Regions from separate parts of the Shewanella sp. SM23 genome, predicted to be linked through region 1. Evidence: riboswitches for the same ligand, from Rfam matches in the RefSeq annotation. Region 1 holds a riboswitch; the other holds the start of a gene.
The links. A riboswitch is a leader RNA that binds a small molecule or an ion and turns the genes downstream of it on or off. The one in region 1 is predicted to bind cyclic di-GMP.
Positions count from the first base shown of each region.

Region 2: linked by a shared signal. The riboswitch ahead of gbpA (N-acetylglucosamine-binding protein GbpA) and the one ahead of L5L98_RS09540 (glycosyl hydrolase family 18 protein) in region 1 are both predicted to bind cyclic di-GMP.

Region 1 is NZ_JAKKRM010000005.1:330,672-334,890, reverse strand. It holds partial or broken gene L5L98_RS09545 (IS4 family transposase) at 1-60, shown strand, start outside; gene L5L98_RS09540 (glycosyl hydrolase family 18 protein) at 124-2,730, opposite strand; cyclic di-GMP riboswitch class I at 2,844-2,932, opposite strand; gene L5L98_RS09535 (ROK family protein) at 3,283-4,068, opposite strand.
Region 2 is NZ_JAKKRM010000010.1:133,399-137,617, forward strand. It holds gene L5L98_RS13815 (aromatic amino acid transport family protein) at 1-340, opposite strand, end outside; gene gbpA (N-acetylglucosamine-binding protein GbpA) at 903-2,348, opposite strand; cyclic di-GMP riboswitch class I at 2,472-2,571, opposite strand; gene L5L98_RS13825 (TMEM165/GDT1 family protein) at 2,983-3,537, shown strand; gene norR (nitric oxide reductase transcriptional regulator NorR) at 3,588-4,219, opposite strand, start outside.

The DNA of each region.
Region 1 (4,219 bases):
AAACTGCAAACCATCCTTGAAGGTTACCAGCTAGCCTTGTCTCTTGAGCAAAAGATGTGATCAAGAGACAGGAAACTTCGCAGGGCTTTATTTTTTAACCAATAATATCAAAATTTGGGATAATTACTGGCAGGTTGCCGCGCCAATATCAACCCATACTGCTGCAACACCCGGTACATCACCTTTAGTCCAGTAACTCGCCTTCCACACACGACCGTTATAGCTAGTAGTTTGACCGCCGTTATACACCACACCCGCATCCCAACCGAGATCAACTTGGCTGAGTAGCTGCCATTGGTCTGCGGTGCGAGATGGCGTATTACCCTGCGTCCAATACTTTGCTTTCCATACCAACTGACTATGACTCACAGTATCGCCCGTGTTATACACCACACTGGTTTGCCAAGCAGGATAGTTACCGGCATTGGGATCGGTTGCATCGCACCCACCACCAACCACTTTTGGCGTCACAGTCAGATTAGTCGATGCGCTTGCATCTAAGGCACCATCGGAAACCAGCACGCTCAAACCATAGAGGGTCGCTTCGGTAACATTGGGGCCAGTAACCACTAACGTGGCACTATTTTGCCCGGTTGCCGACACGCCTGCGGGCACAGTCCAAGCGTAGGTTAAGGCATCACCATCTGCATCGGAGGCACTCGCTACTATACTGACGGTTTTACCCGCTTCAACTGTCGCAGTCGGAGCCAGAGTCACTACAGGTGCTTGATTAGGCGTATCAGCCTTGTTGGTTACTGTCACTGAATCTGTGGCAGATAACCCTTCAGGATCGGTGGCTTTAAGGCTAAAACCATAGGCGACATCGGTTTGGGTTGCTCCCAGTTGAATAGTCGCATTCGCCATATCCGCATTCGCGATGGCAACACTTGGCCCAGAGACTTGAGTCCAGAGATAGCTTAAGGCAGCGTTTTCAGGATCGCGCGAACCGCTACCATTGAGCGTAACATCGGCGGGACCGGTGACATTCACATCCGCGCCCGCATTGGCAATGGGCGCTTTATTCACTGGCGGAGTGGTGCCTTCACCATGACCTAAACCTTCGTGCATGGCATTCAGAATGTCACCATTATCGGCATCAAGTTCCCACGCAAAAAGCCCACCAAGTTGATTAGAAAGCACATATTGCCCCTTGGCTTTAACTGAACGAGCATCATCGAAAGTGATTAAATCGCCAGTAGATGCCTTGAACAAAGATGGCGCCTCGGCCGTTTCGTCATAGCTGTAAGTCCAACCACTTCCCATGTAATCGTTCGCTATCTGACGATAATCCACCACACCAGCTTCCCAAGTACCTTTTACTTTGCCCGTTGCCGTCCCCGTGAAAGGATTATTACCACTGTAGCCATTGACACCTGTCCAACCGCGGCCATACATAGCGGCACCGACCACAATTTTCCCAGGGGTCACACCTTGGCCTAACAGCGCATTAACGCCATTAGCTGTGGTGTAACGGGTATTGGGATCCCAACTCGCTTCATACAGATTGGTTTGATGGCCGAGTTCAGTATTAGTCCAACCACCATTAAAGTCGTAACTCATCAAGAAGATGTAATCCATGTACTGCTGAGCAGCCTGATAATCGACTTTTTGAATTTTATCGTCACCAGCGCTAATCGCTGAGGTCAGCTCATAGGTACGACCCGTTTCGGCGCTTAGTTCATCAAGCATAGCCCGCAGTTCACGCATCAGAGTCACATAGGTTTCACCGTCATTGGCATTACCTAAATTTGGGTTAGCGCCATTTCCCCCTGGAAATTCCCAGTCGATATCCACGCCATCGAAGAATTTCCAGGTCTGTAGAAACTCTTTCACCGAAGCGACAAAGATATCGCGCTTGGTTTTATCACCGAAGAAAAAGAAGGGATCCGAGAGGGTCCAACCACCGACCGAAGGTAAAATCTTCAAATCTGGATGTGCTTGCTTAAGTGCCATCAATTGACCGAAGTTACCTTTGTAAGGATCTGAATGCTCACTCACTCCCGCCTGCGGTATTTGAATCGCTGCCCAAGGATCGTGAATCGCAACTTTAAAATCACCACGACCACTACAGGCACGTTGCAACGCTTCGAAACTGCCTTCGATTTCTTTCAAGCTATCATTGATGCCATCACCACCACAAATTGGGGTAAAGCCATATAAAATATGGGTTAAGTTTTGCGCAGGTATCTTATCGACCGGGAATTTACGGCCGTATACGCCCCATTCGACAAAGTAACCACCCACCACTTTGCCTGATTTATTAGCATAGGGACGGTTGTTTTCTTTTAGGGGAGCATTGAGTGGCACTAAATGGCTGCCGTCGGTATCAGCCACGAGGATTTGTTTAGCATCGCTCGCCGTACAGCCATCACTGTTACACAGTTGTACTTGCATCTGATAACGGCCACCCTTGTTCACCTTAAAGTTAGCGGTTCCCGACGCGCCAGATGGGCCTTCCCAAACTACATTGCCGTTGAGTAACACTTGGGCTCTATTGCCCACATCGCCACTCCAAAGGTTCCAACTAACGGAGACATCGGCGGCATCTTTCACCGTAACTAATTGATTGTAAGCGGTAGCCGCTTGATTCACTTCAATAATAGCGAACTTAGTTTCGCCCCAACCTAAAGTCGGTTTACCGGGCGCCGCTGCAAAAACGCTGGCACTGATGGTAGATGCCAGCGCTGATGCCACTAGCAAGGCTGATGTTGAAATTTGAGTCTTGAACATGAGATATCCCTATTGAATTTTTATATGAATCAATAAGGCAAACAAAGCGTAGACAGGAAACAGCACTCTCTTAAAACCATGCAAAACGACTGACAACTGCATGAAGAAAAACCTGTGGTATCCCCGCTATCATAGGTACAGACGAACCCTTAGACCGGAGGCTTTGCGTCCCAGTTTTTCAACTGGTTTGCCTTTTACACACAATGACAACGTTGTCATTGCAAATATCAGCATAAGCGTAAGCGCAATAAAATTGCAACAAAATATTATCAACTGTGTTATTGGCTAAAATCGTAAATAGAACTAGTCATCTGATAAGAAAGGAATTATGCAAATTAAACTATCGCTAATATTTACTTTGGGTAATGAGGATCATCTGAATACTTTAAGAATAAAAAAACAGGACTCGATATGCCAAAGGCATCATAAGTCCTGCTTTATATTTCACAATTTACGTCGCTTATGCAGCTAAAACTCAATCACTAAACATTCATAGCGCAAACCATAGTCGAGCAATATTTATTATCCTTATGCGCGGGGTATTTATGATCCTTATGCGCGGGGATAGTCCCTTGCGAGCATCACTGATAAACCGCGGCAAACCAAGGTTTCCATATCATCGACACGATTGATTTTCATCTCAGCTAAGGGCGCGCTCAATGCCATTTGCTTTAAGCTTTCGAGGCAGCCTTTGTAGTAAGGAGCGCTATTCATCATACCGCCGGCAAGCCAAATTCGATTAGGATTAAATAAATTAACCGCCCACGCTAATCCCATGCCGAGATAACTGCCCGCGCGATATAAATCATCCTGAGTGGAGATTTTGCGGCTGCGCACTGAATCGCCACTGGCCAGTTGCTCTAAACTAAACTCACCAGATTCTGTCATCACGCGACAAGGCCCCAACTCCCCCGCCACGCCCGTCGCTCCCGTAAAGACTTGTCCATTAAAGGCAATAGACATACCGATCCCAGTGCCGCACATGACCAATAACTCACAGGCATATTTAGCATCACAAGTCGCTTGCATACCCGCATCGATATCGTTGCAGATAAACTTAAGCTCACCCTGGGTTTTGACTGTATCGAAGCTCAATCCATTGAGTCCAGGTAAAGATTTACAAGAAACCAAACGATTATTTTGTACCAGTCCAGGTACGGCAATCGCTAGTTGGTAATGCTGTAAATCATAATCACGTTCAAACGCCGCAATTTGATTATTTAACTCTTCAATTTTAAAACCTTCACCTGTGGGGATTTTATATTGTTCTGTATGTCCCGCGAGCTGAAGTTCGAACAGGGCTTTGGTACCGCCCACATCTATTGTTAGTATTTGCATCGCTTACTCCACTGATACATGTGCTCCACTCTGACCCCGAGTGGAGATGGCAAATGTTAGCATAGGGTCCAAATGTTAGCGATTGAATAAAACTTAAGTTGCTAATTTGTAAGGAACAAGTCCTAATTAAAACATGACCAACCTTTTATTT
Region 2 (4,219 bases), on a different contig from region 1:
GCACGATATCGAACATGTTCTTCGCTTTAAGCACTAATAACGAAGAGCCGCCGGTGAGATAAGCCGCGGTCAAAGCAAATAATAAACTCAGGAAAGAAGCACCTTGAATTATTTGACCTTTTTTACCCAGTAACTTACCCGTAATAGCATGCACGTTATCCCCCACGCCAGTGCGTAAGTTAATTTCGAGCATAAGTAATGAGGTATAGGCGGACACGCCCCAAATAACGACGAGTAACACTAAAGCAGGGATAATACCTAAAGCCGCTGTGGCTAAAGGTAACGCTAACATACCTGCGCCAATGGCCGTCCCGGCAACGATGGCGATCGAGCCTAACATTTTTGAATTCACACAATAGTCCTGTTCAATAATTAATTATTATTTTATTTGAGTAAGATTTGAACCGATAAAGCCTTGCGTCTTAAATCGAAATAAGCGACACATCACTTAAAGCATCCAATCAGATCTCGACCTAGCAGATCAATTGGCCCCAATAGCTTTTGAATGTTTCAACCCAGTAGCCATTGAGGCTAACTAAATCGATTATTGAAAAATGGCATGACTTTCAATTGTGATAGCCCAAATGAATGTACCGATATAAGCATCGATTAAATAGATAGTTTGGGACATTAACAGAGCCAAACCCAGTGGGCAAGCCAGTTGTGAACAAAGAAGGGTAGCAAACGGTACGGTAACAACTTAATAGCGCTGTGATAAACGAAAATAAACAAGCCAACAAAATCGCTACCTTTGTTGAGAATACCTGTAATCTTGTATTAGGCTCGAATCAAAATAAAGCCGGTCTTTTTCCATCCGATGCAGACAAAAAGGGCTTAAACACAGCGAATATGTTTAAGCCCAATCACATCATGTTGAGAATTGATTAACTCAAAATGTTAATTTACAGCTCAGTCCACGCCATAGCCCAAGAAGCGCCAACACCTGGCTCAAATCCTGTGGCAGAAGCCGACCACTGCACGCAATAGCCGCTATAAGGGAATGGCTTACATTGATACACTTTGCCATTTTTAGGCTGTAACACTGTAGTACCTGCAACGTAACCTTTCACGCCTGCTGGGAATACAAAATCAGCTTCTGGTGCAGGAGCTTGATCCTTTAAGAAGAGGTCAAAGTTCTGCTGAATAACATCACCTTGTTTAGGCTCAGCTTTTACCTGCAAATGATAATGCCCAGCTTTAGGCTCAACAACGTCTAACACTAAGCTAGCACTGGCATTGTTAACAGTTTGGCTCACAAAACCTGACGCGGTGCCATCATGGCTAAACAAATACGCTGACACTAGCATCTCGGCGTTACTGGTTACATCAAAGCTGACCTTCGCCGCACCATCGATAATTTGATAATCGTCGGCAAGTGAAGTGACTTCTAAGCTGTTGCCCGGAGCAGGAGCTAAATCAAATCCTACTTCGACACGCTCAATACCTGAGTTTTTCGCTGTAAAAATGTCGTTTTTGCCATACACAGGCTCAATCACACCCGATGCATTTTTTTGTCCCGCTTTTAACTGGGACTGCTGGGCATTAATCGCGCTTGCTAATAGGAAAGGCCAATTTTGTTTATCACCTTGAGTCGCATCGCTAATGGTAATGACTGTTTGCTTAGCCGCTTGCTCACCATTGGCGTCAAACACCCGGGTCATCACTTTATCGCCTGCTTTTAGATCGAGTGACGGATTGATATCCCCCACATCTTGCCATTCACTCGGCACAATAGGACCCGAGCCCAAGTTCACATCGATAGCATTGTAGAAACTATTCGTCGTATCTCCAACTTCCCACACGGCCAAGATCACTTGATAACCACTGCGACCTTCTGGCACGTAGCAGTCATGGGTCACTAACTTAGGCGGCTGTTCCATACCACCATCAACTACGCAAAAGGGTGCTAAGTCAAAGCTCGCTCGGCTCAAAGCTTGGTTTGGGTTCCAATCTTGGCGAGTTAAATAGTAACGCCAATTACGGGTGACATGGTTTGCTGTGAACTGCCAACTGAACTTATTCCAGCCCGCTTTAATATCCGTCTTTGCCCAACGGCTCGGACTTTGTTCATCCAAAGGTGAAAAAGCACCATTGCCAGCACTCGCCAGTTTGCCATCAGCAGGACCTGATTCAGGAAAACCCGATGGCCCCTCAACACTTTGCGGCTCCCATTGCACCGCGCCACAATTGGCATTTTTACCTGTTTTACAGGCATATGAACGCGATTCAGGTGCCACAACATAACCGTGCGCCTGCGCAGAGATACTCACAAACGCATTCGTCGCCATTACTGCCGCGGCCAATAAACTCAATTTAGAAATAGGGGAAAAAACAGTAGGATTTGCCACTTTAATGCACTCCATTGATTGCCTATCATCCTAAACATAATGATAGGCTTAGATATAAAAGTGGTATTTGGGCAAACAACAGCATTAAACAGCAGTCGTTTATCTTTCACAGAAATCGAATTCTGCGGCAACTCCGCTATCTTAGTTCACTAAAAAATCCATTTACAACCTTAGACCGGAAGCTTTGCGTCCTAACTTTTCAATTAGTTTGCCAAATACAGTCGTTATCATTGAGTCACTACGAGTTAACAGTATGTAACCAAGTAGAAATGACTTGGCTAAATTAGCAACAAAAGACAACGTTGTCAAAAAAATAATTCATTTACATTCATTAAGTTAAAGAATGTGAATCGGTATTTTTCTGACACCCGTCAAACATTTATCAGCACCTACTGTTATAAACTCGTGCTTGAAACTAAATCTTACCTAGGTATAATGCCCACCTCGCTTCGGGGGAGTAGCTAACTGGATTTCGAGCCATCGTCATCTAGGGTGAACATCAACATACTTGGCAACATGCCATGGTGTTCACAGCAAATCATAGATTTGCCCAGCAAGACCTGAGCACAATGACCGCACCTAGGGGTGGACGGTTTATTGTGCTTATGTCATGACCACCCCTAAAGGATCACACTTGGAAGCCCTACTTGCCTCAACCTTTACGGTTGCTATCGCTGAAATTGGTGATAAAACTCAATTACTTGCACTAATCCTCGCCGCAAGATTTAAAAATAAAACCGCCATTGTTTTAGGTATTTTGCTGTCGACATTATTTAACCATTTTGCCGCAGCTTGGATTGGCCAATGGGCGATTAACTGGGTAAGCCCAGATCTGGCACGTTATTTAGTGGCTGCGTCATTCTTTGCGATCGCTCTTTGGGTGTTAATCCCCGATAAAGTCGATGCAGAAGAGAGCCGCTTCTATAAAATGGGCCCCTTTCTCGCCACCTTTATCCTGTTTTTTATCGCCGAAATGGGGGATAAAACGCAAATCGCAACTGTGGTATTAGCCGCAAAATACGATTCATTAACTATGGTGGTTGCTGGCACAACCTTAGGCATGCTGCTTGCTAACGTACCCGTAGTGATCGCAGGCCACTTCAGCGCCGAAAAATTACCTATGTTGTGGATACACCGTGGCTGCGCCGTATTGTTCGCACTCTTAGGCGTAGCAACACTGTTCTTCTAAGAATCGAGGCTGGGGTTTTGCTGCAGAATAAAATCTCTTCACGCAATATTTTATTCTTTTAAACCTAACCGTTTTGCAAGTCGGTGCAAATTACCTGTATCGATTTGCAATATTCTTGCACACGCAGCCCAATTTTGTTGATTCGCGGCTAAAACTTGGCGAATAAGTTGACGCTGATATCTCTCAGTCGCAGCCTTAAGCCCCAGCATAACACTGGAATTATCTTGCGATTGTCCCTCACGACAGGCCGACTCAGACCTAAATGCTAATTCACTGGCTGGCGTTGCGGCATCTGATGGTCTATCTTCGTCAACTGTTCTGTGTGCTTGATTCATCAAAGAATCGAGCTGAAAATGTTTATCACTTAAGCTGATGTAAGCCGTTTTTAGCTCGGCTTTCGCCAACACCGCAGCCCTGTGTATCGCATGCTCTAGCTCACGCACATTACCCGGCCATGTGTATTGCTCTAATAACTGCTGCGCTGCGGGTGTGATATTGATATGGGTGAGTCCTAACTTCGCTTTACAACGTTCAAGAAAAAAACCTGTCAGCATAACAATATCTTGCCCACGCTCTCTTAATGGTGCTACGTGGATAGGAAATACGCTCAACCTATGGTAAAGATCGAAACGAAAGCGCCCTTCCGTTGCCTCTTGGTGCAAAATTCGATTAGTGGCGGCAA